DNA from 4 places in the Rhizobium sp. Leaf311 genome. Region 1 is predicted to be linked to each of the others. Evidence: predicted binding sites of a transcription regulator. Region 1 holds the regulator's gene; each other region holds the start of a gene.
What was found. The regulator PhoB, encoded in region 1, activates phosphate uptake and scavenging genes when phosphate is short. The targets are predictions, from matches to a motif close to TGTCATNNANCTGTCAT.

Region 1 (7,291 bases):
GGGTCCAAGGGTGTCGCCATTGCCGGCGATCCGGAGCCCTTCATGGTCGAGGCGGCTGAAACGCTCAATACCATGACGGCGGCCAGCCGCATCGGCATGGTGCTGGTGGTGCTGGGCGCAGCCGTTGGCGGTGCGCTCTATGCCCTGCGCGGTATCGCCCCCCGCTTCCGCGCCCGTAACAATGTCGAAAAGGTCATTCTGGCGGCTTTGCTGCTGGCGTCCTCCATCGCCATTCTCACCACCATCGGCATTGTTCTGTCGATGCTGACGGAAGCGATCCAGTTCTTCAACATGGTCCCGGCCTACCAGTTCTTCTTCGGAACCGTCTGGGACCCGCGCTTTGCCGCCGCTGGCGCGACCGAGAGTGCAGGGCAGTTCGGCCTCGTGCCGTTGCTTGCGGGCACGCTCTATATCGGCTTCGTCGCGATGCTCGTTGCCGTTCCCGTCGGTCTGTTCTCAGCCATCTACATGGCGGAATACGCTTCGCCGCGCTTCCGCTCGGTTGCCAAGCCGCTTCTCGAAGTGCTGGCGGGCATTCCCACCATCGTCTACGGCTTCTTTGCCCTGACCACGGTTGGCCCATTCCTTCGCGACATCTCATCGCAGATCAACGGGCTTGCCACCGGTGATTACACCAACTTCATCCAGGCGCAGAGCGTCATCACCGCTGGCTTCGTCATGGGCATCATGCTGATCCCCTACGTGTCGTCGCTTTCGGATGATATCATTACCGCCGTGCCGCGCGCCCTTCGCGATGGTTCGCTCGGTCTTGGTGCCACGCGCTCGGAAACGGTCAAGCGGGTCATTCTGCCTGCCGCTCTGCCCGGCATCGTCGGCGCGATCCTGATGACCGCCTCACGCGCCATCGGCGAAACCATGATCGTGGTTCTGGCCGCAGGCGTTGCCGCCCGCCTTCAGCTCGATCCGTTCGAGCCGATGACGACGGTAACGGTCAAGATCGTCAGCCAGCTGACGGGTGACCTTGAATTCACTTCGCCGCAGACGCTCGTTGCCTTTGCGCTCGGCATCACACTCTTTGCCATTACTCTTTGCCTCAATATCTACGCGCTCTATATCGTGCGCAAATACCGGGAGCAGTACGAATGACCGAGGTCGTTACCCAGGGCTTTGCCGCCCCAGCCGCAACGAAGAAGGTCCGTCGCGATATCGGCATCAAGCGCCGATACGCAGCCGAGCGCCGCTTCCGCACCTACGGCCTTGCCGCCATTTCCTTCGGCCTGCTGTTCCTGTTCCTGCTTCTCTGGTCGGTCGTCGGCAAGGGCTATACGGCATTCCAGCAGACCATGATCACCGTGCCGGTCGAGTTCTCGCAGCAGATCATTGACCCGGACAATGTCCGTGCCCAGAACCCTGGCAAGCTGATGACCGCGAACTATCCCGTGGTTGCCCGCAATGCAGTGGCAAAGGCGCTCGGCGTATCCCTGGATGATCGTGATGCCCTGAAGGCCGTCAATTCCCTGATCTCCGACAGCATCCGCGGACAGTTGCGCGACCTGGTTGTGGCCGATCCAAGCATCGTTGGAACCACCCGCACCGTTGCCCTTCTGGCTTCGGGCGATCTCGACAGCGTGGTCAAGGGTCAGGTCGACGTTTCCGTCAACGAACAGAACCGTCGCATCTCCGATCAGCAGCTCGCATGGGTCAAGCAACTGACCGACGCCGGCCAGCTGGCCAAGGAGTTCAACACCGGCATCTTCTTCAACGGCGCATCCAGCCGTCCGGAAGCCGCAGGTGTCGGCGTGGCCCTCATCGGCTCCTTCTACATGATGATGATCGTTCTGGTCCTGTCGCTGCCCATCGGCGTTGCCGCCTCCATCTATCTGGAAGAGTTTGCACCGAAGAACCGCCTGACGGACCTTATCGAAGTCAACATCAACAATCTGGCTGCCGTACCGTCCATCGTTTACGGTCTGCTTGGCCTGTCGGTCTTCATCAACTTCATGGGCTTCCCGCGCTCGGCTTCGCTGGTCGGTGGCTTCGTGCTGACGCTGATGACCCTGCCGACCATCATCATCGCCACCCGTGCGGCGCTGAAGGCGGTCCCGCCATCCATCCGCGCTGCGGCTCTGGGCCTTGGCGCATCCAAGATGCAGACCATTTTCCACCATGTGCTGCCGCTGGCCATGCCCGGCATTCTTACCGGCACCATCATCGGCCTGGCACATGCCCTTGGCGAAACCGCACCGCTGCTGCTGATCGGCATGGTCGCCTTCGTCGCGAATTATCCGACAACGCCGATGGATCCGTCCACAGCCCTGCCGGTGCAGATCTACATGTGGGCGAACGAAGCGGAACGTGCCTTTGTCGAGAGAACGTCAGGCGCCATCATCATCCTGCTTATGTTCCTCATCGTCATGAATGTGGGTGCAATCCTGTTGCGTCGCCGCTTCGAGCGTCGCTGGTAGGCCATCACAACGTGCCGACCGGTTTTTCGTCCGGAAATGCGATAAAACAAACACCGGGAGCTTTAATTATGAATATGTTGTCGGAAGCAGCAGTTGAGAAGGCGCTGGACAAGAAAATGAATGATGTAATATACAAGATGATTGGTAAGGACGTTTCCGTTTATTACAGCGAGAAGCGTGCTCTTTACGACGTGAACCTGAATGTCCGCGAGAACACGGTCACCGCGTTGATCGGCCCGTCCGGTTGCGGAAAATCAACCTTCCTGCGCACGCTCAACCGTATGAACGATACGATCGACGGCTGCCGTGTCACGGGCAAGATCACGCTCGATGAAGACGATATCTACGATCAGTCCATCGACGTGGTGGAACTTCGTGCGCGCGTCGGCATGGTGTTCCAGAAGCCGAACCCATTCCCCAAGACGATCTATGAAAACATCGCCTATGGCCCACGCATCCATGGTCTTGCCCGCAACAAGGCGGATATGGACCAGATCGTCGAGTCCAGCCTGCAGAAGGCCGGTCTGTGGAACGAAGCCAAGGACCGCCTGCATGAATCAGGCACCGGCCTGTCCGGCGGCCAGCAGCAGCGTCTGTGCATTGCGCGCGCGATTGCTGTGTCTCCTGAAGTCATCCTGATGGACGAGCCATGCTCGGCGCTCGACCCGATTGCGACGGCAAAGGTGGAAGAACTCATCCACGAGCTGCGCGCAAACTACACCATCGTCATCGTCACCCACTCCATGCAGCAGGCAGCCCGCGTGTCGCAGCGCACCGCCATGTTCCATCTGGGCCATCTGGTCGAAGAAAACGACACTGACAAGATGTTCACCAACCCGGATGACCAGCGCACGCAGGACTACATCATGGGCCGCTTCGGCTGATCTGCCGCAGTTAAAACCATTCGCGTGGCACCGCTTGAGCCCGTCCGGGCTTGCGGGCCAGCGCATCGAAACTGGAGATTTCGTACATGCCGACACATTCCCATATCATGTCCGCCTATGACGAGGAGCTGAAGTTCCTCACCCGCCGCATCGCCGAAATGGGCGGTCTTGCGGAACAGATGTGCGCCGATGCGGTGCGCGCGCTCGTCAATTCCGACGCAGCACTTGCCCAGAAGGTCATATCCGACGACACGATCCTCGATCATGCCGAGCGTGAGATTGGCGACAAGGCCATCGTCACCATCGCCAAGCGTCAGCCCATGGCTGCCGACCTTCGTGAAATCATCGGCTCGCTGCGTATCGCTGCCGATCTGGAGCGCGTGGGCGACCTTGGCAAGAACACCGCCAAGCGCGTCATCGCGGTTGCCGGTACCGGCGTGCCGCGCAAGCTGGCCCGTGGCCTGGAGCACCTGTCGGAACTGGCGCTGGTGCAGCTCAAGGAAGTGCTTGACGTCTACTCCACCCGTTCGGCGGAAAAGGCCCAGGCCATCCGCGAGCGTGATGAAGAGATCGATGCCATGTACACCTCGCTGTTCCGCGAGCTCTTGACCTACATGATGGAAGATCCGCGCAACATCACGACCTGCACGCATCTCCTGTTCTGCGCCAAGAACATCGAGCGCGTTGGCGACCACGCAACCAACATTGCCGAAACCATCTACTACATGACCACCGGCAGCCAGCCGGAAGGCGAGCGTCCGAAGGACGATAGTTCCAACACGCTTGGCGCAGTAACCGAGTGAGTTGCAGCATCGGCGCCGAAGGTCGAACATGACCTTCGGTCGGCCCGATGTGTCGATCAACATGCCAGAGCGGCCGCAATGCGCCCCGAAGAACGCCTTGCGCTCTGGTCAGACTGGCGGAGTTCAAATCCATGGTGCCGAAAATCGCAGTTGTCGAAGATGAAGAAGCGCTCAGCGTTCTTCTCCGCTACAATCTGGAATCCGAAGGTTATGACGTCGACACCATTCCCCGTGGCGACGAGGCGGAAATCCGCTTGCAGGAACGCACTCCGGATCTTCTGATCCTGGACTGGATGTTGCCGGGCGTCTCCGGCATCGAGCTTTGCCGTCGCTTAAGAATGCGCCCGGAAACCGAACGCCTGCCGATCATCATGCTGACGGCGCGCGGCGAGGAGAGCGAGCGCGTGCGGGGGTTGGCGACCGGCGCTGATGATTATGTGGTCAAGCCGTTTTCGACCCCAGAGCTGATGGCACGCGTCAAGGCCATGCTGCGCCGTGCCCGCCCGGAAGTTCTGTCCTCCATCCTGAAATGCGGCGATATCGAACTCGACCGCGAAACCCACCGCGTGCACCGCAAGACCCGCGAAGTGCGTCTGGGGCCAACCGAGTTTCGCCTGCTGGAGTTCCTCATGGTGTCCCCCGGTCGCGTCTTCTCGCGCTCGCAGCTTCTGGATGGCGTGTGGGGTCACGATATCTATGTGGATGAACGCACTGTGGACGTCCATGTCGGCCGTCTGAGAAAGGCGCTCAACTTCTCCAATATGCAGGATGTCATCCGCACCGTGCGCGGCGCGGGCTATTCCATGGAAGCCTGACGGGCCTTTCGACACCCTTTTGAAGCACAACGCGCGCAGGATGTTCCGGCTGGAACACGGCGCGCGTTTCCTGTTTTATGCCAGGATCGAACAGCTACCCGCCGAGGGAACCGTCGTTTGCGTTCATCGCCAGGATAAATTCTCAGTTTCTGGCGGCGGCTCCAAACTTCGCCCTCGGGTGCGAAAAAGGGCAGGGCGCGCTTCCCTCCTCTAAGCGATTTTTCTGAGTAAAAACAACAGACAGACGCATTGCGGAAATTGAAATAGCGATACGGATAATTATTCTTCTGACCGTGCCTTTACGTTGCAAGATAAAAGCGAATTTCAATTATCTGTAATTTAAGGTTTGACTATCAGGGAATAACCCTCTATCAATTGGTCATCGATATTTTGCTTGCTGAGCTTTGGTTGCCGCGCGATTAGCACCGCGTTTTGAACTAACCCTTTCCTTCAAAAAAATCGCTATACTCGCACACAGGGCGTCAGTTCTGTGATCTATCACTTATGCTTTGAAAGGGTTCATTATGACCACAGGCACAGTAAAATGGTTTAACTCCACCAAGGGCTTCGGCTTCATTCAGCCAGACAACGGCGGCACAGACGCATTCGTACACATCTCCGCTGTAGAGCGTGCAGGTATGCGCGAAATCGTTGAAGGCCAGAAGCTGAGCTACGACCTTGAGCGCGACAACAAGTCGGGCAAAATGTCGGCTTGCAATCTCCAGGCTGCTTAAATACGGAATCTGCTTTCCTTTGACCACGGATGTACTGGCACTGTCGAAAGTATGAGACCAACCGAGGTCAGGCACGTTGCCTGGCCTTTTTTTGTGCCGCAGCTCGGCACATGCGCCAGAGCGTTTTTCATTTGCGAAAACCGCCTCCGGCCACCCAATCCACTCCGCATCGGCATTTTTTTGAAATCGATCCCGATCTCAGCCGAAGCGACAGGAAGGAAAATCCATGTCCGAAACACACAGCAAATCTCGCCAGCAGGCTGAGAAGGCATTCGGCGCCACGCAGACGCAGTTCTTCGCTCGCGGCCACGCCGTGGACGAACTCAACTCGATTGCGCAGGCGCGCGATGAAAAGACCCAACGCTTGCGTGAAGCGCGTCTTGCCAAGGAATTGCAGGATAGCCTGAACCCACCGCCAGCGCCCACAAAACGCGGTAAAAAGTCCTGATCGCGAGATCGGAATGACCCTTCAACTGGAATAGAGATTTGAGAAACACAAGAAACGCCAGAACAAACGAAGTTGCCGACCGTCGCGGCGCCGCTGCTGACGCCAAGGCCGCACTTTTGCAGGCCTACAAGGCAGCCAAGGAAGCCGCAGCGCCGATGCTCGAAGCCAAGCAGGCCGAGCAGATTGCCGTTGCCGACGCCCGCAGGGCCCGCCAGGCTGAACGCGAGCAGCAAAAGCGCGACGAGAAAATCCGCATCGAAGCAGAAGCCGCTCAAAAGCAGGCAGAACTCGATGCCGCCGCCAGCGCCGAAGAAGATGCCCGCAAGCTGGCCGACAAGAACCGCATCGCGCGTGTCATCGAAGACGAAGCGGCGCGCAAGGCAGAACGCGATCGCCGTTATGCCAACCGCAAGGCCCGCCAGGGCTAATCCGGCTACAGGCGTTCTCGTCAAACATAAAGCGGGCCACCCGGTCCCGCTTCAGCCTGCCGGCAAATGCGCCGCTGGCGTTACTTCGGGGCCAGCCTCCCTTTCCTCCGACTGCCCGGTCGATACGAGCAGCACTTTCGTTCGTTCCCATTGCGCCCTTTCGTCATTCCGTAGGTAAGCCTCAAAACGGCTGATGCGCGTCTGTTATGGCGGCAATCGCTGCGGTTCACGGCGCTGGCCTGGCCGGACAAGAAACCATCCTGTCTTACTCCAACGTGCCGCCTCCCGCAGCTGGCTCCTGTTTGCCATGAGGGCATGGTGATTTCTCACCAGCCTTGAGCGGCACAGTACATGTCGGCGGGTAACAGCCATTCGACACGGTCAGCCTCAGCCCACCGTACAATCTCTCTCCACAAACAAAAAAGCGGGCCAAATGGACCCGCTTTTGCTGTTCTAAAAGAGTTCGCTCAGGCCCTGCGGCGTTCGCTGACAGGCTGGTAAGCCATCTTCGCGTGGAACTTGCAGTAAGGAGAGGACTCGGAAGCTTCACAGCCACAGAAGTGGAAGTCGTCCTTCAGCGGATCGCCAACCGGCCACTTGCAGGTGCGCTCGGTCAACTCGGTCAGCGTCAGACGCAGCGAGGTTGGCAGCGATGTGTTGGTAACGGGCACATATTCCAGAACCTGAGCCGTATCGATCGACTGATCGTCCTTCAACGCCGTGGCGCCTGCGGTGCGGGCGGCAGGGCGGGCA
Region 2 (7,291 bases), on a different contig from region 1:
TGCTTCGCAACTGGAAGGCACGACGCCCGCCGGGCTTGCATCCAGCAGGGAAGCCATCTTCTCGGCAGACAAGATTGACATCACCAGCTATCAGACCATCCGCACCATCGAGGAACTGGACAGATGGATTGCCATGGCCCGTGAAACGGGTCTCGTGGCATTCGATACGGAAACGACGTCGCTCGATCCGATGCAGGCCGAACTCGTCGGCTTTTCCCTTGCCATCGCCAACAACGGCAAGGATGCGAGCGGTCAGCAGATCATTGCGGCCTATGTGCCTATTGCCCACAAGACAGGGTCCGGCGGCGATCTCTTCAGCGATGGCATCAAACTTGCCCCAGACCAGATCCCCGCCCGCGAGGCAATTGAGCGGTTAAAGGCGCTTCTGGAGGATCCCACTGTCCTCAAGGTCGCGCAGAACCTGAAGTATGATTATCTGCTGGTAAAGCGGCTCGGCATCGTCATGCAGAGCTTCGATGACACCATGCTGATGTCCTATGTGCTGGAAGCTGGCAAAGGATTGCACGGAATGGACGCGCTGTCCGAAAGGTGGCTCGGGCACACGCCCATCGCTTATAAGGACGTCGCCGGTTCCGGAAAATCGGGCGTGACCTTCGACTTTGTCGATATCGACAAGGCGACCGCTTACGCCGCAGAAGATGCGGATGTGACCTTGCGGCTCTGGATGGTCTTGAAGCCGCGGCTTGCCGCGGACCGCCTGCTTTCCGTCTACGAGAAACTGGAACGCCCGCTGCTGCCGGTCCTTGCCCGCATGGAAGAGCGCGGCATTACGGTTGATCGCCAGATTCTCTCACGCCTTTCCGGAGAGCTTGCACAGAAGGCCGCCGCTTTCGAGGAAGAAATTTACGAGCTTGCGGGCGAGAAATTCAACATCGGCTCGCCAAAGCAGCTGGGCGATATCCTGTTTGGCAGGATGGGCTTGCCCGGCGGTTCCAAGACCAAGACCGGGCAATGGTCCACCTCGGCGCAGGTGCTGGAAGACCTCGCTGCCGAGGGCGTGGAACTGCCGCGCAAGATCGTGGACTGGCGCCAGCTGACCAAGCTGAAATCCACCTATACGGATGCGCTTCCGGGCTACGTCCACGCCGATACGAAACGGGTTCACACCTCCTATTCGCTGGCGTCGACAACGACAGGACGCCTGTCGTCGTCCGAGCCGAATCTTCAGAACATCCCGGTCAGGACAGCAGAAGGGCGAAAGATCCGCACGGCCTTCATATCGACTCCGGGTAACAAGCTTCTGTCTGCGGACTATAGCCAGATCGAATTGCGCGTCCTTGCCCATGTTGCCGATATTCCGCAGCTGAGAAACGCGTTCGAGAACGGTATCGACATTCACGCCATGACGGCGTCCGAAATGTTCGGCGTTCCCGTTGAAGGAATGCCGTCTGAGGTTCGACGCCGCGCCAAGGCCATCAATTTCGGTATAATCTACGGGATTTCGTCCTTCGGGCTCGCCAACCAGCTGAGTATTGGAAGGTCCGAGGCCGGGGAGTACATCAAGAAATATTTCGAGCGCTTCCCGGGCATCCGAGACTATATGGAAAACACCAAGGCCTTTGCGCGTGACAAGGGCTATGTTGAAACCATCTTCGGTCGCCGCATCAATTATCCGGAGATCAAGTCGTCCAACCCTTCGGTGCGCGCCTTCAACGAGCGCGCCGCCATCAATGCGCCGATCCAGGGCTCCGCCGCCGATATCATCCGTCGTGCGATGATCCGTGTCGAACCCGCATTGGAAGATGGCAACCTCTCCGCCCGGATGCTCTTGCAGGTGCATGACGAACTGATCTTCGAAGTCGCCGAAGACGAGATCGACAAGACGCTGTCACTCGTCGTTTCCATCATGGAGAATGCGGCCATGCCCGCTGTGGACATGAGGGTGCCGCTGAAGGTCGACGCAAGGGCCGCGGACAACTGGGACGAGGCTCACTAGAGCCTCTTCCTTTCACAGGGAAACGCTTGATTGTCCCGATCCGGTTTTTATGTCATCCAAGTGTCGCCGGACGGGCGTAGGAGGTGTCCAGTTTCAGGAGCCTTCGCACCATGCACGCGCCAACCGTAACACCTCATCTCGCCGCTTATTCCGCTGCAAACAACGATAGGCCCCCGCGCCACCTCGGTGTTCGCTACAATCTGAATGCCGAGTTTCTGCACGAGCCGGGAAACACGGTCGTCTGCCATCTGGCGGAAGGCTCTCGCACGCAATGCGCAGTTGTCAGGACACGCCAAAAGCTTCTGGATTTGCCAGAGGCTAGAGCACATCTGGCCTTCACCCCCGTCTCCAGCCTGCATATGACAGTCTTTCAAGGCATTATCGAATATCGCCGCGACTGGCCCTACTGGCCCAAGGATATGCCGAGCGACACGCCTATTGCCGGGATGACGGATTTCTATCTCGAAAAATTGCAGCGATTTCCCGATCTCCCGCCTTTTGCGATGCAGGTAATACGGGTGACGCCCATCGGCCTGACGCTCAAGGGAGCAACGGCGGAGGATGACCGCACGGTGGCGCATTGGCGCGATGCCTTTGCGGATCTCTTCGGCTATCGGCACCCGGACCACGACAGCTACGAATTCCACATCACCTTCGCTTATCTTATGCGCTGGTTTGAACCGGCTTTTCTGCCCCGCTTGCAAAGAATGCTGGATGAAAGCCTTGAGGAATTGCGCGGGGCCGCGCCCGTTCTGGAATTGCGTCCCCCAGCATTCTGTGAATTCAGCGATATGAAGCATTTTGAGGAATTGATCGTTTTCGATCCGGTCTGATACGGATTGCCGGGGGCGTTGGCTTCAAATCGCGCCAGTGATTCGGCTGTTCTTGAAAAAATGTGTGCCGGGGCTGGTCAAAGCCCTGAGAGGCATGTATAAGCGCGCCAAATTTCCGAATAAAGAAACATGAGACATCAGGCCTTGGTTCTGGCTGATTACCGTGTTTCCCCGCTGAATTGGAGTTACACAAATGGCAGTACCTAAGAGAAAAACAAGCCCGTCCAAGCGCGGCATGCGTCGTTCGGCCGATGGCCTGAAGTCTGCAACCTACGTTGAAGACAAGAACTCCGGCGAACTTCGCCGCCCACACCACATCGACCTGAAGACAGGCATGTACCGTGGCCGTCAGGTTCTGACGCCGAAGGAAAGCGCATAATCTCTGCGCCATCTACAGTTTTCGAGAAAGCCGGCCTTTGGGTCGGCTTTTTTGTTTTGGCCCGTGCTGACCTCTCGCGCCGACAAAAATATGCGCGGTCCGATGTTTCCATTTGCGCCTGAATGGCTCTAGACTTCTGCGTGGGAGCAGGCTCGATAAGTCTGGCATGTGGAGGGGATAGACCGGTGAAATATCGCTGGATCGGCATTGTGCTTGTATGCCTCAGCCTTGGTGGCATTGCCTTGACCCGCGGAAGCGATCTGGTTGCAGAAAGCTATTTCGATGAGGTGGCGGCACAGGGCGGCACGACGCTGCGGTTGGCGGTCTCGGCACTTGGCGGACATCTGAGCCGCTACGAACCGCTGCCAGCCTTGATGGCCGATCATGATGATATCGAGGAGCTGGTGGCGCACCCCGATGATCAGAACTTGCGGCTGCGCGCCAATATCTACCTCAAATCCATCAACGACCTGCTGAAGTCATCCGATATCTACATCATGACGCTGGATGGCGAGACGATTGCCGCCAGCAATTATGATGGTCCGGCGAGTTTCGTCGGCCAGAACTTCAGCTATCGCCCATATTTTCAGGATGCCGCAAAAGGCCAGCAATCGAAGTTCTTTGCTCTCGGAACCACCTCCCACAAGCGCGGCTATTATTTTGCCTCTCCCATCCTGTTCAACGGCGATATCAAGGGCGTCATCGTCTTCAAGGTGGATATCGAAGGCATCGAAGCGTCTTTCGGCAACGGCGAGAACCGGATTTTCGTCAACGACCCGGAAGGCATCATCTTCATGACGGGGACGCCGGAATGGCTTTATGCCGCCATCCAGCCGCTGACGCCGGAACGCATCGCCCGGACGGAGAGCTCAAGGCGCTACTCGGACGCCAACCTGAAACAGTTGGCAGTGACGCATGGCACCTTCGGCGCCCAGACTTTGATGACCATTCAGGAAGGACAGCAGGAACGCGAGTATATCTCCCTGTCGCAGGCCATGCCCGAGGCCGGCTGGACCGTCAATGTGCTCATTGATACGAGCTCCATCCGCACGCAGGTGAAAACGACGATGGTCGCCATCGTGCTTTGCCTGTGTCTGGTCGGCGCGCTGATTGCGGCCATGCTGCAGCGGCGCCGGAGGCTGCGGGAGCGACTGGTTCATCAGGCCGAGGCGCAGGCCGAGCTGGAAAGACGTGTCGAGGAGCGCACAGCCGATCTTGCCCGCGTCAATCGCGATATCAAGCATGAGATTGCCGAGCGCCGGCAGACAGAGAAGCGATTGCGCAAGACCCAGAAGGACTTGATCCAGGCTGGCAAGCTTGCGGCACTCGGCCAGATGTCTGCGGCCCTTTCCCACGAGTTCAACCAGCCGCTGGCGGCGGCCAAGACCTATGCAGAAAGTGCTTCGCTGCTGATAGAGCGTGGTCGCGTGGAAGAGGCGTCGGATAATCTCAAGCGCATCTCGGCCTTGATTGACCGGATGGCTGCCATCGGTAAGCATTTGCGCAACTTCGCCAGAAAACCCAATGAGAAGCTGGGGCCGGTTTCGGTCGAGAGCGTGGTCAGCGATACGCTGGAAATCGTCAATGCCAGATTGAGGGCGGCGGACGCCCGGCTCCTCATGGATCTCGGCGCGATGCCTCTGCTGGTTAAGGCTGGACCGGTCCGGCTGCAGCAGGTTCTCGTCAACATCATTTCCAATGCCGCCGATGCCGTTCAGGGGCAGGAAGATCGCCGCATTGAACTCACAGCTCGCCAGCAGGGAGATAAGGTCACATTGTCGGTCCGCGATTACGGTCCCGGCGTCCCGCCCGCCATCATGGAGCGCATATTTGATCCGTTCTTTTCCACCAAGGGTGTCGGCAAGGGGCTTGGTCTCGGGCTGTCCATCTCCTACAACATCGTCAAGGATTTCGGCGGGCGGCTCAGCGTCACGAACCTGCCGGAGGGCGGTGCCCGCTTTGACATTGAACTGGATGCCGACGTGCCGGTGGAGATTGCTGCCGAATGAATGCCTCACGGGTTTTACTGATCGACGACGAGGAAGATCTGAGGCTGTCCACGGCCCAGGCCCTTGAGCTTGCCGGACTTGATGTCGTCACCGTCGATCATGCCGATCATGTGTTCGAGTTGATCGGCTATAGTTTCGATGGCGTCATCGTCAGTGACATCAGAATGCCCGGTATGGACGGCATGACCCTGCTGCAGAAGGTGCGGGAGCTGGATGCGGAAATTCCCGTCATTCTGGTCACCGGCCATGGCGATGTGCAGCTGGCCGTCAGCGCCATGCGAAATGGAGCCTATGACTTCATCGAAAAGCCCTTCAGCGTCCAGTATCTCGCGGGCATCATCAAACGCGCCATAGACCGGCGCTCGCTGGTTCTGGAAAACCGCCGCCTTCGCGCGGTTGCCGGAAAACGGGATGATCTCGAGACCCGCTTGCCCGGCCGCACACAGGCAATGGTGGATCTGCGCTACCGGATCCGCGCAATCGGCGCTGCCGATGCCGATACGCTGATCATAGGCGATACCGGTGTCGGCAAGGAAGTGGTCGCCCGGGCGCTGCACGATGTCAGCGCGCGGGCGGATCGACCCTTCGTTGCCATCAATTGCGCGGCATTGCCACAGCATCTCATCGAAAGCGAACTGTTTGGGCATGAGGCAGGTGCGTTTCCCGGCGCGCTACGTCCACGTTACGGCAAATTCGAACATGCCCGCGGCGGAACCGTCCTGCTGGATGAGATCGGCTCGATGCCCTTCGACATGCAAGGCAAGCTGTTGCGGGTGCTGCAGGAGCGTACGATCACCCGCCTTGGCTCAAACGAGACTGTGGAGCTGGATGTGCGCTTCATCGCCACCAGCAAGGCGGATCTTGCAAAGGAGGCGCTGGCGGGCCGTTTCCGGCAGGATTTGCTCTACCGGCTGAATGTCGCAACGGTTCACGTCCCGTCTCTGGCCCAGCGTCGGTCCGATATCCCCATTCTCTTCCTGCAGTTGGTCAGGGAAGCATCGGCGCGCTATGGCCGTGATGACATCGATGTGCCGCCGAATTTCGTCTCTGCGCTGGCGTTGCAGGACTGGCCGGGCAATGTTCGCGAACTTAGAAATGCCGCCGACAGGCTGGTTCTGGGTCTGGACGGCCGCTCGGGCGAGGAGGCGCCAGATGTGGACGCAGGCTCTTCCAACCTCGCTGCGAAGGTGTCCGAATTCGAGAAGTCAGTCCTGGCGCAGGCGATTGCGCTTCACCGGGGCAATCTAAAAGCCGTTTATGAAACACTCGGAATTTCCCGAAAGACGCTTTATGAAAAAATGCAGAAATATGCATTGAGAAAGGATGAGCTCTCGGGAAGTGACCTGAAACGACCGGGCTAAGTCTTTTGCAATGCTGTTGCATGGGTGGATTTCCACCCATGTTTTGCTGCAATGTTTCGATTTCCACCCATTCTCGGCATGACGATGCCCCTTTTCCTCCGCTTCGCTTTTCTTGACGTTGCTCAAAGGCGCCAGGCAATTGCAAATAGCGTCACCCCGACCGAGGCAATAGGAGTGTTTCGGTCGATGAGGCCATATTTCATCGGGAGGAAATGATGAAAATTCTCAAGACCGTCACAGGTGCCGTGGCTGCCGCTGCCGTGTCCCTCTTTGCCCTGTCCGCATCGGCGCAGACCTATCCGCAGCGCAACATCACCATGGTCGTTCCCTTCTCCGCAGGTGGTCCGACCGATACCGTTGCACGCCTCGTTGCCGAATCCATGTCGAAGGATCTGGGTCAGCAGATCATCGTCGAAAATGTCGGCGGTGCCGGTGGAACGCTGGGAGCAGGCCGCGTCGCATCCGCTGACAAGGATGGCTACACCATCCTTCTTCACCACATCGGCATGGCCACGAGCGCCACGCTTTACCGTAAGCTCGCCTATAATACGCTGGAAGCTTTCGACTATGTGGGTCTCGTCACGGAAGTCCCGATGACGATCCTGTCGCGCAAGACCCTCGAAACCAATGACCTCAAAGGCCTTATCGAATACGCAAAGGCCAACAAGGATACGGTAACGGTTGCCAATGCCGGCCTTGGTGCGGCGTCTCATCTGTGCGGTATGCTGTTCATGAGTGCCATCGAAACGCCG
Region 3 (7,291 bases), on a different contig from region 1:
CAAGCGAGATTTCCATATTGTAGCGAAGATCGGCACCGCGCTCGCGGCCGCCGCTGGAGCGACGTGCACGACCGCCACCCATCATCTCGCCGAATATGTCCTCGAAGATGTCGGAGAATCCGCCGCTGCCGCCGCCGAAACCGCCGCCAGCATTGCCCATGCCGCCCTGCTCGAAGGCTGCGTGACCGAAACGGTCATAAGCCGCGCGCTTCTGTGGATCTTTCAGCGTTTCGTAAGCTTCGTTGAGCTCCTTGAATTTCTTCTCGGACTCCGCGTCACCAGGATTCTTGTCGGGATGATACTTCATCGCGAGTTTGCGGAAGGCGCTTTTCAGCTCTTTTTCGTCAGCGGATCGGCCGACGCCAAGTGTTTCGTAAAAGTCTGCTTTCGCCATTAATGAACAAGCCCCGGAAATGGATTTCCGGCTGCACGAGGCAGCCGGATTTCAGTCAAGCGTCAATTGGGATTTCAATTCGTTCGCCGTTAGGCGGACTTCTTGTCGTCCTTGATTTCCTCATAGTCGGCATCGACGATGTCGTCCTTGCCGCCCTCAGTAGCGCCTTCGCCACCTTCAGCCTGCTGGGCCTCGTAGATCGCCTGACCAAGCTTCATGGAAACTTCCATCAGGGTCTGCGTCTTGGCCTGGATATCGTCTGCGTCAGGCTCGGATGCTTCCACAGCCGTCTTCAGTGCAGCGATCGCATCTTCGATAGCCTTGCGGTCCGTCTCGGAAACCTTGTCGCCATATTCACTCACCGACTTTTCGGTAGAGTGGATGAGGCTTTCGGCCTGGTTCTTGGCTTCGACAGCTGCGCGACGCTTCTTGTCGGCTTCGGCATTCGCTTCAGCGTCCTTGACCATCTTTTCGATGTCGGCGTCGGACAGACCACCAGATGCCTGAATGCGGATCTGCTGTTCCTTGCCGGTACCCTTGTCCTTGGCGGAAACCTGCACGATGCCGTTGGCGTCGATATCGAAGGTGACTTCGATCTGTGGAACGCCGCGTGGCGATGGTGGCAGGCCGACGAGGTCGAACTGGCCCAGAAGCTTGTTGTCCTGCGCCATTTCGCGCTCACCCTGCGAAACGCGGATGGTCACGGCAGACTGGTTGTCTTCTGCGGTCGAGAAGGTCTGGCTCTTCTTGGTCGGGATCGTCGTGTTACGGTCGATCAGACGTGTGAAAACGCCACCGAGCGTTTCGATACCGAGCGACAGAGGTGTCACGTCGAGAAGCAGAACATCCTTGACGTCGCCCTGCAGAACGCCAGCCTGAATGGCTGCGCCCATGGCAACGACTTCGTCAGGGTTGACGCCCTTATGAGGCTCCTTGCCAAACAGCTGCTTTACGACTTCCTGGACCTTCGGCATACGGCTCATGCCGCCGACGAGAACCACTTCATCGATCTCTGCAGCGGTAACGCCCGCATCTTTCAGCGCTGCCTTGCACGGTGCAACGGTGCGCTGGACCAGATCGTCCACCAGGCTCTCGAACTTGGAGCGCGTCAGCTTCAGCGTCAGGTGCTTAGGACCGGTCGCATCTGCCGTGATGAAGGGCAGGTTGATTTCGGTCTGCTGCGAAGACGAAAGCTCGATCTTTGCCTTTTCGGCAGCTTCCTTCAGGCGCTGAAGCGCAAGCTTGTCGCCCTTAAGGTCGATGCCCTGATCCTTCTTGAATTCACCGGCCAGATATTCGACCAGACGCATGTCGAAGTCTTCACCGCCGAGGAAGGTGTCGCCATTGGTCGACTTCACTTCGAAGACGCCGTCGCCGATTTCCAGAACGGAAATATCGAAGGTACCGCCGCCCAAGTCGTAAACAGCAATCGTCTTGCCGTCCTTCTTGTCGAGGCCGTATGCGAGAGCCGCAGCAGTCGGCTCGTTGATGATGCGCAGGACTTCAAGACCGGCAATGCGGCCAGCATCCTTGGTTGCCTGACGCTGGGCGTCGTTGAAGTAAGCGGGAACCGTGATGACGGCCTTCTCGACCTTTTCGCCGAGGTAGGATTCAGCGGTTTCCTTCATCTTCTGAAGGATCATGGCCGAAATCTGCGAAGGGGAGTAACCCTTGCCCTGTGCCTGAACCCATGCGTCGCCATTGTCGCCCTTGACGATCTCGAACGGAACGAGGCCCTTGTCCTTTTCGACGGTCGGGTCTTCGTAACGGCGACCGATCAGGCGCTTGACGGCGAATAATGTGTTGGTCGGGTTGGTGACGGCCTGACGCTTGGCGGGCTGGCCAACCAGACGCTCGCCATCGTCGCTGAATGCGACCATGGAAGGGGTCGTCCGCGCGCCTTCTGCGTTTTCAATAACTTTAGTGTCCTTGCCGTCCATCACTGCGACGCAGGAATTGGTCGTGCCAAGGTCGATACCGATTACTTTTGCCATTCTCTTCTCTCCTTGAAGCGAGCTGTCGGAACCCCGGGAGGCATTCCATTGACAACTCCTTGACTTGGATGGTCTTCCGGTTAGTGCAGCATCTGCCGCTGTCTGGGGGGTATATAAGGAGCGATTTTTCCCGCTGCAAGGCGGATCAAGGTCTCGATCGCACCAAAAAACGAAGAAATAAGACTTGCAAAAAACAGATATTGCTCGCTCACCGCTTTTCCAGGGCAGCAGAATATAAATCGCCCGGTTGTATTGCGCGCGCATGATTCGCGCCGATCGTCATTTCCCTGTCATGCAGGGTGCCTATAGGCGAGGTGCTTTTCATCAAAACATCTCATTTCGAGGTTCTCCATGCGCAAACTTATCGCCGCACTCGTTGCCACCACCATGCTTGCCGGTGCCGCACAGGCCGCAACCGTCTATCCTCTTGATCGTGCGACGATTCTCAGCGGTTCTCCTTTTGACTTCAAGGTCGAGTTCAAGGGCGTCGTGAAGCCGGAAGACGTCAAGATCACGGTCAACGGCCAGGATTACAAGACCGTCTTCGGTTCCGACGTAACCTTCACGGCGGAAGAAAAGGGCAAGGAAGACAAGGTGCTCGGTTCTGCCGTGACGCTCCGCGGCCTCAAGATTGCCAAGGCTGGCGATTACAAGGTCGAGGTTTCCGCCGGTTCTGAAACAAAGAGCGTCAACTGGACCGTCTATGGCACGAGCGAAAAGCCGAAGGCCAAGAATGTCATCTTCCTGCTGGGCGACGGTCTTTCTGTCGCGCACCGCACCGCTGCCCGCATCATGTCCAAGGGCATGACGGAAGGCAAGGCGAACGGCCGCCTGAATATGGACGAAATGGACCGCATGGCCTTCATCGGCACGTCTTCGACAGAAGCCATCGCGACCGATAGCGCCAACACCATGTCCGCTTACATGACCGGCCACAAGGCTCCGGTAAACGCTCTGGGCGTTTACGGCGACCGCACGCCTTCCAGCCTTGACGACCCTAAGGTCGAAACGCTGGGTGAAGCCCTGCGCCGCCAGACGAAGAAGTCCATCGGTATCGTTACGACCTCCGAATTGCAGGATGCGACACCTGCCGCCATCGTTTCCCATACTCGCAAGCGCGGCGACAAGGCCGAAATCACCGGCATGATGCTGGATGTAAAGCCTGATGTCGTCCTGGGCGGCGGCTCTGCCTATTTCCTTGGCAAGGACACACCCGGTTCCAAGCGCAAGGATGACAAGGACTATATCAAGCTGTTCAAGGATGCGGGCTACACGCTGGCAACCGACAAGAGCGAGCTCGAAAAGGCTGAAGGTTCGAACACCGGCAAGCTTCTCGGCCTCTTCCATACCGGCAACATGGACACGCTTCTCGACCGTAACTTCCTGAAGAAGGGCACTGTCGACAAGTTCCCGAACCAGCCGGGTCTCGTTGACATGACGACCGCAGCGCTCGGCGAGCTTTCGAAGAACCCTGAAGGCTTTTTCCTGATGGTTGAAGCCGCCAACATCGACAAGATGTCCCACCCGCTTGATTGGGATCGTGCCGTTGTCGAAACCATCGAATTCGACAAGGCCGTTGGCGTTGCCCGCGAATTTGCTGCCAAGAACCCTGATACGCTGATCGTCGTGACCGGTGACCATACCCACGGCGTTTCCATCATCGGCACCGTCGATGACGAAAAGCCGGGCGATGAGATGCGCGCCAAGGTCGGCACCTATGCCGAAGCTGGCTTCCCGAACTACGAAGACAAGGATGGCGATGGTTATCCTGACCGGATCGACGTCAGCCGCCGTCTGTTCCTGAATGCCAACAATGGTCCCGACCATTACGAAACATTCCGCCCGAAGATGGACGGTCCTTTCGTTCCGGCAATCCAGAACGAGAAGAAGGAATACATCGCCAACGAAGCCTACAAGAATGTTCCCGGCGCCGTCTTCGTGCAGGGCAACATCCCCAAGGATGGCGACAGCGGCGTTCACGCGGTTGACGATATCGTTCTGCAGTCCACAGGCCCCGGTTCCGAAGAGTTCAAGCGCTACATGGAACAGAGCGACGTATACCGCGTGCTGGCCGATGCTTTCGCGCTCGGCGCAAAGCAGACGCAGTAAGCAAAAACGTCAAGAGATGTTCCGACCCGTCATCGGCGGGTCGGAATTGTCGTTTCAGGCCAAATACAATAGCAAAAAAACGGAGACCGTCATGGTGTACCGGCCAGACAAGCTGACACGCAGACAGGCGCTGACACTTGCCAGCATCGCTCTCGCCAGCTTTCCAAGCCTCGTGCGCGAGGCTTCTGCATCGGCTGTGCCGCTTAGCTTCGACGAGATGTACGGCAAGGTCGGCGTTCTCGGACTGGAATTTTCCGAGAAACTGAAGCAGTTGTCCGGCAGGCAGATCCGCATGAAGGGCTTCATGGCGCCGCCGCTGAAGGCGGAGGCAGCCTTCTTCGTGCTGACGGAAATTCCCATGGCGCTCTGCCCGTTCTGCTCTTCGGATTCGGACTGGCCCGATAACATCGTGGTCGTCTATCTCTTGGAGAAACAGACCTTTGTGCAGCCAAGCACCACCATCGAGGTAACCGGCGTGCTGGAACATGGCTCCTGGACCGATCCGGAAACCGGCTTTGTCAGCCTGGTGCGGATCCGAGACGCAGAATACATGGTATCCTGATCATGCTGGCATTGAAAATTTCAGATCTTTCCGTTTCCTATCCGGGTCTTGCCGCGCCCGTTCTTTTTCTTGACGAATTTGGCGTTGCAGCAGGAGAAAAAATCGCGATCACCGGTGCGTCGGGGTCCGGCAAGAGCACCTTTGTCAATGTCATTACCGGTTTGGTGCGTCCGAACGCCGGACGTATCCTGTGGCGCGATCAGGACATTGCCGCCTATTCCGAAACGAAGAGAGACCAGTGGCGGGGAGGCAATGTCGGCCTCGTCATGCAGGAGTTTCACCTCCTGCCCGGTCTTTCCGCCATGGAAAATATATTGCTGCCCGCCCGCCTGTCGCGGGTCATGTCCCCGCAGCATGCCGAGCGCGCAGCATCATTGCTGGAGAAGACGGGGCTTAGGCGGCCAGACCAGAAAATCGACACCATGTCGCGCGGCGAGATGCAGCGGGTCGCCATTGCCCGCGCCCTGCTGAGAAAGCCCGGCGTAATCGTCGCGGACGAGCCGACCGCAAGCCTCGATCCTGAAAACGGAAAAGCCATCGGCAGGCTGCTGGTGGATCTGGCGCGGGTCGAGGGATCGACGCTCATCATCATCACCCATGACATGCTCCTGGCCGACCAGCTCGATCGACGGATCGAGCTGGTCAATGGCCGGGTTGGCGCAGATACCGCACGGACAAAATAAGATGATACGCTTTATTATGTCGGACCTCAGACGACTCTGGTCCGGATCTGTCGTGGTGATCCTGCTTGTCGCCATGGCAACCGCTCTTGGTGTTACCGTCACCCTGCAGGAGCGGGCTCTTCGATTGGGCACGGCGCGGGCCGCAGACAAGTTCGATCTTGTCATCGGCGCAGCGGGCAGCGAAACCCAGCTTGTGCTGTCATCCGTCTTTCTGCAAGCCGCTCCTCTCCCCCTTGTCGGCGGCGAAACGCTGGCCGCACTCTCCAAGGATCCACGGGTGGCATGGGCCGGGCCGGTTGGCTTCGGAGATTCATTTGCCGGCTATCCAATAGTCGGCACGACGAATTCGCTGATCGAGAACACCTCCGGCGGATTTACCGAAGGCAGCGGCCTGAAAGACGCGACAGATGCGGTTATCGGTTCGGCCGTCGATCTCCCGCTTGGCGCAGACATCAAGCCGATGCATGGCGCAGCGGAAGAGGGCGGTCACACCCATACGGAGATTACCTATCACGTGGAAGGTCGCTTGAAGCCGACGGGCACCCCGTGGGATCGTGCCATTCTGGTGCCGATCACGTCTGTCTGGCATCTCCACGGCATGGGCGGTGGCGAGCATGATCATGACCACGATCATGGGGCCGAGGGCGAAATAAAGCATGACGAACACGATCATGGGAAAGACCCTCAACACGAACACGAACACGAACACGAACACGAACACGAACACGAACACGAAGAAGGGCAAGGGCACGAAGAAGGGCACGAGCACGAGCATGTGCCGGAATCCGGTCTGGTCGAAACATTCGACGCCGAAACGCCCGGTGTGCCTGCCATTCTGGTAAAGCCGAAGTCGATTGCCGATGCGTACAAGCTGCGCCAGCAGTACCGGCAGGGAAATACCCTTGCTGTCTTCCCGGGAGAGGTCCTGACCAAACTCTATGCGACGCTCGGGGATGCGCGCGAGGTGCTGTCGGTCGTTGCCATCGGCGCGCAACTGCTCGTGGCTGCGTCTCTTATTCTCGTCACCTTGACCCATGTCGTCCAGCGGCGCAGGCAGATTGGAGCGCTGCGCGCGCTCGGGGCGCCGCGTTCGTCCATTTCACTCATTGTCTGGGTGGAACTGTTCACACTCTTTGCCAGCGGCATAGCTCTTGGCTTTGCGGTCGGCTTTGCTGCCGCCAAAACCATCACCGCTCATCTGGTCGTGAAAAGCGGCGTTGCCATGCCCGTCGAATTCGCGCGATCCGACCTGTTGCAGCTCTCTGTCCTCCTGGCAGTCGCGGCGGTTCTGGCAATTCTGCCGGCGTGGCTTGCCTACAGACAATCGCCTGTCGAAGCGCTGCGCAGCTGACCAGAGCGACGCTCTCCTAGGGGCGTCTTGACCAGACGTTCAGGCCGCAGGCTAACTCTTGCGGCCTTTTCCTTCGACCATTTCGCTCAGGGAGGGTCGATATGCGCCTTGTGGAAGATGTCATCCTGGGGCGGAATGGCCTGTCTCTCGATCATGCGGTGGACACGCGGGCGCGTATCGCCACGGTGAAGTTTGAGA
Region 4 (7,291 bases), on a different contig from region 1:
CCCGACAAAGCCCGAGCCACCGAATACGGTCACGAGAGGGGGAAGGTTGGCCAAAGGCATGGGAGGCTCCTGCGAAGCGTTGAATATAGCGTTTCCGTCTCTTAGCTCAAAGCCGAAGCAACGGGAAGAGAGAACAGTATGCGCTTTTGACCAGAATGAAGCGATGCTTGACGCTTATCAAACGCCGTCCATGATCATCAGTTCAGCGTCCGCCACCTCCTGACGTATTTTCAGCGCCTGCTGGTATTCCTCGCTATTGTAGCAATCCAGCGCGTGTTGCATCGAAGGAAACTCGATGACCACATTGCGGGCGCGGCCCTTGCCTTCAAGCTGGGTCACAGCACCGCCGCGCGCCAGGAAGTTGGCGCCGAAGCGCTCGAAAGCGGGCTTGGCGGTGGAGATGTAGTCCTTGTAACGCTCGGCGTCTCGCACATCGACATTGGCAATCCAATAGCCCTTGGCCATGATGGTGGTCTCCTGTTACGGGGCTTCCCTCAGATCAGGGAAGCGCTTCAAGAACGGGTCGGGCCCATGGCGTCAGCCATTTCAGCCAGAATGGCGCGGGCGGCTGCGGCTGGATCGACTGCCTTGACGATGGGGCGACCGACCACGAGATGGCTTGAACCCGCCTTGATGGCGTCAAAGGGTGTCATAACCCGCTTCTGGTCACCGGCATCGGCACCTGCGGGGCGAATGCCGGGTGTGACCACCGCCATGTCCGGTCCGACGATCTCTCGCACGGCAGCCGATTCCTCGGCGGAACAGACAATGCCGCCCATGCCGGCCTGTCGCGCCTGTTCGGCACGCTTCAGCACCAGCGAACGGGCATCGCCCGCATATCCTGCTTCAGCCAGATCGGCATCGTCCATGGATGTCAGCACGGTCACGCCCAGAAGCGTCAGGCCTGAGCCCTCGGCTGCCTTGACGGCGGCGCGCATTGCTTTCGGATAGGCATGGAGGGTGAGCATGGTCATGCCCATTTTGACGATGTTTTCGACGCCCGAGGCAACGGTGTTGTCGATATCCAGAAGCTTCATGTCGAGGAAGATCTTCTTGCCGCTTGCGGCCAGCTCGCGCGCGAATTCCAGCCCGCCCGCGAAGGCTAGCTGATGGCCGATCTTGTAGAAGATGACCTCATCTCCCAATGCGGTGACGATGCTTTCGGCCTGTTTTACCGTCGGTAGGTCCAGCCCGACAATCAGGCGCTCGCGTGCGGTCATTGCGTCATTCCCTGCCATGTTTCCATCGCTGTCCAGTCGCATGTGAGCCGCCTGTCCGCAAGGGAAAAACAGAAGAGATTGCCGCCGCCCGCAGGCTGGTCTTCCCGCCGCGTAATGATCTCGCGCGACAGGTGGCATTTCAGCAAGGTGCCCACCGCGCCATGGCCGACAAAGGCAATCGGGGCTGCTGGATCGTGGCGGCTGAGAACAGCCTCGATGGCAGCAACGACGCGCGCCTGCGCATCCGCCGCCGTTTCCCAACCCTTGTAGCTTGCCATGGGGTGGGCAAAGAACCAGTCGGCGGCCCGCTCGAACTGTTCCGGTGGCAGAAAGCCCGTGGCGCTGCGGTCGTTCTCATGCATCCCGTCAGCGGTTTCCGGCTGGATACCGGCGCCGCGCGCAATGATCTTTGCGGTATCAAGCGCCTTTGTCTCGCTGCTGGAAACGATGCGACGCAGCGATTTCGCCCAGGGCGTCAGGCTTGCCCTGCGCGCCCGCTCCAGTCCTATGTCGGACAATTGCCATTCAGGAACGGGCACATTCGCTTCAATTCTGACCTGTGGATGGGTGATATAGAGCGCAAACATGCCCGCAAGCCTAACTCAGGCGCGGGTATAGGTCCACAGCTGCGCTGGTGGAATGTTGCGCACCACGAAGTCGAAATGGCGGATGTGGTAGAGGTGCGGCTGCGCCACGATGGGCGAGACCGGACCATAGGAAATCTGTACCACCGGACGACCCTTGGGAATGCGTTTCAGCAGGTCGTCGAGCAGCTGAATGCGCGCGGCCATGGGGAAATTCAGCATCGGCACGGCAGAAATCACGCAGTCGAACATCTGGTCCTTCTGGTCGCCCAGCGTCTTGTCCAGATCGAAAGCGTCGCCATTGATGAAATTGACACCGGGATAGCTGCGCAGAAGCTGCTGATAGAAGTCGGTCGAATATTCGATGGCCGTGATGGCCTCGGATTTTACGCCGCGGCCGAGAATGGCCTTGGTGATACAGCCGGTGCCCGGTCCAAGCTCCAGCACCGGCAGGCCGGAATGCGGGTTGATGACGCTTGCCATGCGGCGGGACGTGACGCCCGATGTCGGAACGATGGCTCCCACCTTCTTGGGCTGGTTCACCATGCCCTTGAAGAAACGGATTTCCTCTTCGAATTTTCTGCCGAAGCGTTCTTTAAGGCTCAATCCCATCCGCGTCCCCTCTGTTCACGTCAACACAACATTTGTTGAAACTATGGCGATATGTTGTCTCGTTCTGTCGTAAAGCCAATGAAAAATGTCGCAACTGGAAAATCTTAACAAACTATAAAAATTCCGCAAACGAAAATGCCGGTGAGGGCATCACCGGCATTTCGTCATTCAGTCATCTCTCTCAGCCGCTATACGCGCATTGGCATCAGCACGTAGAGAGCGTCATCGCCTGCGGTGTCGCGCACCAGCGTCGGAGATCCGGCATCGGCCAGAAGGAAGATGGCGTCTTCGCCGGAAAGCTGGGCGGTGATATCAAGCAGATACTTGGCGTTGAAGCCAATTTCCATGCCGTCATGCTCATAGCCGACAGCGACTTCTTCCGTCGCGCTGCCTGAGTCCGGGTTGTTGACGGTAAGCGTCAGCTGCCCGTCGGCAATGGCGAGCTTTACGGCGCGGCCGCGCTCGGAAGAAATGGTCGAAACGCGGTCCACGGCCTTGGCAAAGGTCTGGCAATCGACGCGCATTTCCTTGTCGTTGCCGGTCGGAATGACGCGCTGGTAATCCGGGAAGGTGCCGTCGATCAGCTTGGAGGTCAGCACGATATCGCCGATGGTCATGCGGATCTTCGCGTCGGAGACTTCGACGGTGACTTCCAGCTCGGGATTGTCGACCAGCTTCTGCAACTCGCCAACCGTCTTGCGCGGAATGATAATGCCCGGCATGCCCTCGGAACCCGATGGCGCGTTCACGTCGGCGCGGGCCAGACGGTGACCATCTGTGGCAACGGCGCGCAGCTTCAGGTCGCTGCCGCTTTCGATCGTGTGGAAGAAGATGCCGTTGAGGTAGTAGCGGGTTTCCTCGGTGGAAATCGCAAACTGCGTGCGGTCGATCAGCATCTTCAGGTCCGATGCCTTCAGCTTGAAGCTGTGGCTGAACGTTCCTGCCGTCAGGTCCGGAAAATCCGTCTCGGGAAGGCACTGCAGCGAGAATTTCGAGCGACCCGAGGCCACCGTCATGGTCGAACCATCGGGGTTCGTCGCCAGCAGAACTTCGGAGCCATCGGGCAGCTTGCGCACGATTTCATAAAGCAGATGTGCGGGCACGGTGGTGGAACCGGCCTGCTCGACCATGGCTGGTGTCGCTTCGGTAATTTCCAGATCAAGGTCGGTCGCCTTCATGTCCAGCTTCGCGTCGGAAGCGCGCAGCAATACGTTGGACAGAATAGGGATCGTGTTGCGCCGTTCCACCACACGGTGAACGTGGTTCAGCGATTTCAGAAGGTTCGACCGCTCGAGAGTAATACGCATGGACATGCCCGCTTTCAACCGATGCGATCCTGAAGGGAGGGATCGCCAAGATAGTGTCTCCGGCGTGGGCCGGATAATGTGGACGGGCAAAATGGCAGAGTTATCCTAGAAAATGCAAGGGGCCACGATGCGTCATTTCCGCATTTTCCCCGCTATACATCGGCTAGAGCGGTGCCTTAACCAAGATCGGCCTTGTTCACGCGGTCCGTCTTGCCCATAAAGGCAGGCAATCGAGACAGAACGGGAATGACGCAGTGACAGACGACGCTTTGGGCGACCACACCACGGATGAGGCAGAGGGCACCGGGCGCAGCTTCAAGGTCGGCGGCTTCACCGTGCCTGCACGCCCCATCGAAGCTGCTCTCTATCTTATCGCGACTCCCATCGGCAATCTCGGCGATATCACCGTGCGTGCGCTGGAAACACTGGCCTCATCGGATGTGCTCGCCTGCGAGGATACCCGCGTCACCCGCATTCTGCTGGATCGCTACGGCATCCGCAACCGGCCCTATTCCTATCACGAACACAATGCCGAAGAGGCAGGCCCCAAGCTCATCGCCGCGCTCGATGCCGGCAAATCCGTGGCTCTGGTTTCGGATGCCGGCACGCCACTCGTCTCCGATCCCGGCTACAGGCTGGGCCAGATGGCGCTTGAGGCCGGACACCGGGTCGTGCCCATTCCCGGCCCGTCCGCACCGCTCGCCGCGCTCGTCGGCTCGGGAATGCCGAGCGACGCTTTCATGTTTGCGGGCTTTCTGCCGGTCAAGGACAAGGGCAAACGCGACCGTTTCTCCGAACTCGCCAAGATACCGGCGACGATGATCTTCTTTGAATCACCGCACCGCATCAGCGCCACCGTCAAGGTCGCCTCGGAAGTCTTAGGGCCTAACCGCCGCGCCGTCGTCTGCCGCGAACTGACGAAGACCTTCGAGGAATTCCGCCGTGGCACGCTGGGCGAACTCACCGAGTTTTACAACGAAGACCGCATCGTCAAGGGCGAGATCGTGCTGCTCATCGAGCCACCTTCCTATGATGAAATCCCCGATATGGAAGACGTGGAAAAGCTGCTGAAAGATCTCGTTTCCACCATGCCTGCCGCCAAGGCGGCGGCAGAGGCGTCGAAACTCACCGGCCTGCCGCGCAAGGAGCTTTACCAGCGCATTCTGGATATGAAGGGCAGCGATGGCGGCTGAGGGGTGGCGTGACAGGAAGCGCCTCGCCGAAAGGCGAGGCCATGCGGCGGAATATTGGGCCGCCGCCTATCTCATGCTCAAGGGGTACCGCATTCTGGCGCTGCGGCACCGCACGCCCTTGGGAGAAATAGACCTCATCGCCCGCAAAAGGGATGTGGTGGCTTTCGTAGAGGTCAAGGCGCGCACAACGGAAACCGGCGCTGTCAATGCCGTCAGCCACACCTCGCAAAACCGCATCCGCGCCGCCGCAGACCTCTGGCTCTCCCGCCGCCGGGACGCCGCCAAACTCTCCCTGCGCTTCGACATCATCGCCGTCATCCCGCGCCGCCTGCCCAGACATTTCATCGATGCCTTTTAAGGTTGCAAAAAGCTGATATCGCCCAGTCTAATCGATTCAGCCTGTTATAAATCTGCCATGAAACTGTAAAAACCCCGTCACGGAACGAGCCTATTCGCATCCTCACCCAACAAGGGCGGTAGAGGATATTATCATGTTCAAGAATGTTTCCATGGCGGCTTTGGCTGTCGCTCTGTCTGCGTCGTCTTCGCTTGCCGCGACCGAAGTAACCTGGTGGCACGCCATGGGCGGCGAGCTGGGCCAAAAGCTCGAAGCCATCGCAAAGAATTTCAACGAGACGCAGAGCGAATATAAGGTCGTGCCCGTCTACAAGGGCAGCTACCCGGAAACCCTGACCGCTGCGATCGCCGCTTTCCGTGCAAAGCAGCAGCCAGCCATCGTTCAGGTGTTTGAAGTTGGCACCGGCACTATGATGGCCGCCAAGGGCGCGGTATATCCTGTCTACAAGCTGATGGCAGACGAAGGTGAAACGTTCGACACCAAGTCGTTCCTGGCGCCGGTTGTTGGATATTATTCCGATACCAGCGGCAACATCCTGTCGCTGCCTTTCAACTCTTCCACGCCTATCATGTATTACAACAAGGACGTCTTTAAGAAGGCCGGCCTTGACCCTGAAGTAGCTCCAAAGACATGGAAAGAAGTCGAGGAGTTTTCCAAGAAGATCGTCACATCGGGCGCTGCAAAGTGCGGCTTCACATCGGCCTGGATCACCTGGGTACAGACGGAAAACCTGTCGGCCCTGCATGATCAGCCTTTCGGTACGCAGGAAAACGGCTTCGGTGGCTTTAATGCTGAGTTCAAGTTCAACGGCCCGGTTCAGGTCAAACATTGGTCCAACCTCAAGAAGTGGCAGGATGAAGGCCTCTTCAAGTACGGCGGCCCTGTAGGCGGTGACCAGGCTGCCACCATGTTCTACGCGCAGGAATGCGCCATGACGATGAATTCGTCCGCTGGCCGTGCGGGCGTCATCGCAAACGCCAAAACCTTCACACCCGGTTTTGCCCCGCTTCCATATTACGATGACGTGATCAAGGAGCCAAAAAACTCCATCATCGGCGGCGCAACTCTCTGGGTGCTGAACGGTAAGGACAAGGCCACCTATAAGGGCGTCGCCAAGTTCTTCAGCTACCTCTCCAAGCCTGAAGTGCAGGCCGAATGGCACCAGGCCACCGGTTACCTGCCAATTACCAATGCTGCCTATGAACTTGGCAAGACCCAGGGCTATTATACAAAGAATCCGGGTTCCGACATTGCGATTGAGCAGATCACACGTGGCACGCCAAGCGCCAATTCAAAGGGCGTGCGCTTTGGAAACTTCACCCAGGTCCGGACCATCGTGGATGAAGAATTCCAGTCGCTTCTCGCTGGCAAGAAAGACGCTCAGCAGGCACTCGACAGCGCTGTAACGCGCGGCAACACGCTTCTGCGTGAATTCGAAGCGGCAAACTAACCACCTTTGATGCTCTGGAAGAGGGCCGGCTAGCGCCGGTCCTCTTCTTGTCTGTTCAGCACGCCGTGCGAGGCTTCATGGAAACCAAACGAACCACTTTCGACAGTCGCCTGCTGCCTTACCTGCTGCTGGCACCACAGCTGATCATTACTCTTGTCTTTTTCATCTGGCCCGCAGCACAGGCAGTCAAATCATCCTTCGAGCGTGAAGATCCTTTCGGCTATGCCACGGTTTTCGTCGGGCTCACCCATTACCAGAATCTTCTTGCCGACCCCAACTATCTCGATGCACTCGCGAGAACTGCGGTCTTTGCCGTCTCCGTAACCGTGCTTTCTATGGTCCTCGGGCTGGCATTTGCCGCCGCCGTCGATCGCCTCGTTCGCACCGGCCGGGTCTATACGACACTTCTCGTCTGGCCCTATGCTGTGGCGCCGGTCATTGCGGGTGTGCTGTGGTGGTTCATGTTCAACACCTCGACCGGTATTTTGCCCTATTATTTGCAGTTTATCGGCGTTGAATGGGATCACGATCTCAATGGCACCCACGCCATGATCCTCATCGTCATCG

Region 2: ASF69_RS10645 (DUF1868 domain-containing protein) is a predicted target of PhoB. The motif match lies at 2,008-2,024, and genes of this name have one in related genera.
Region 3: ASF69_RS10705 (alkaline phosphatase) is a predicted target of PhoB. The motif match lies at 2,666-2,682, and genes of this name have one in related genera.
Region 4: ugpB (sn-glycerol-3-phosphate ABC transporter substrate-binding protein UgpB) is a predicted target of PhoB. The motif match lies at 5,328-5,344, and genes of this name have one in related genera.

Annotation. Positions count from the first base shown of each region.
Region 1 covers NZ_LMNZ01000004.1:59,713-67,003, forward strand. The annotation lists gene pstC (phosphate ABC transporter permease subunit PstC) at 1-1,107, shown strand, start outside; gene pstA (phosphate ABC transporter permease PstA) at 1,104-2,426, shown strand; gene pstB (phosphate ABC transporter ATP-binding protein PstB) at 2,495-3,310, shown strand; gene phoU (phosphate signaling complex protein PhoU) at 3,397-4,113, shown strand; gene phoB (phosphate regulon transcriptional regulator PhoB) at 4,245-4,928, shown strand; gene ASF69_RS06105 (cold-shock protein) at 5,453-5,662, shown strand; gene ASF69_RS06110 (hypothetical protein) at 5,889-6,110, shown strand; gene ASF69_RS06115 (DUF6481 family protein) at 6,149-6,538, shown strand; gene ASF69_RS06120 (GcrA family cell cycle regulator) at 7,006-7,291, opposite strand, start outside.
Region 2 covers NZ_LMNZ01000007.1:47,466-54,756, forward strand. The annotation lists gene polA (DNA polymerase I) at 1-1,957, shown strand, start outside; gene ASF69_RS10645 (DUF1868 domain-containing protein) at 2,068-2,790, shown strand; gene rpmF (50S ribosomal protein L32) at 2,984-3,169, shown strand; gene ASF69_RS10655 (sensor histidine kinase) at 3,355-5,178, shown strand; gene ASF69_RS10660 (sigma-54 dependent transcriptional regulator) at 5,175-6,539, shown strand; gene ASF69_RS10665 (tripartite tricarboxylate transporter substrate-binding protein) at 6,755-7,291, shown strand, end outside.
Region 3 covers NZ_LMNZ01000007.1:59,707-66,997, forward strand. The annotation lists gene dnaJ (molecular chaperone DnaJ) at 1-394, opposite strand, end outside; gene dnaK (molecular chaperone DnaK) at 484-2,388, opposite strand; gene ASF69_RS10705 (alkaline phosphatase) at 2,740-4,497, shown strand; gene ASF69_RS10710 (hypothetical protein) at 4,589-5,059, shown strand; gene ASF69_RS10715 (ABC transporter ATP-binding protein) at 5,062-5,742, shown strand; gene ASF69_RS10720 (ABC transporter permease) at 5,744-7,093, shown strand; gene ASF69_RS10725 (MFS transporter) at 7,180-7,291, opposite strand, start outside.
Region 4 covers NZ_LMNZ01000007.1:299,287-306,577, forward strand. The annotation lists gene ASF69_RS11875 (complex I NDUFA9 subunit family protein) at 1-60, opposite strand, end outside; gene ASF69_RS11880 (DUF1330 domain-containing protein) at 178-465, opposite strand; gene pyrF (orotidine-5'-phosphate decarboxylase) at 513-1,220, opposite strand; gene ASF69_RS11890 (histidine phosphatase family protein) at 1,217-1,807, opposite strand; gene pmtA (phospholipid N-methyltransferase PmtA) at 1,823-2,416, opposite strand; gene dnaN (DNA polymerase III subunit beta) at 2,605-3,723, opposite strand; gene rsmI (16S rRNA (cytidine(1402)-2'-O)-methyltransferase) at 3,978-4,916, shown strand; gene ASF69_RS11910 (YraN family protein) at 4,906-5,274, shown strand; gene ugpB (sn-glycerol-3-phosphate ABC transporter substrate-binding protein UgpB) at 5,408-6,724, shown strand; gene ugpA (sn-glycerol-3-phosphate ABC transporter permease UgpA) at 6,802-7,291, shown strand, end outside.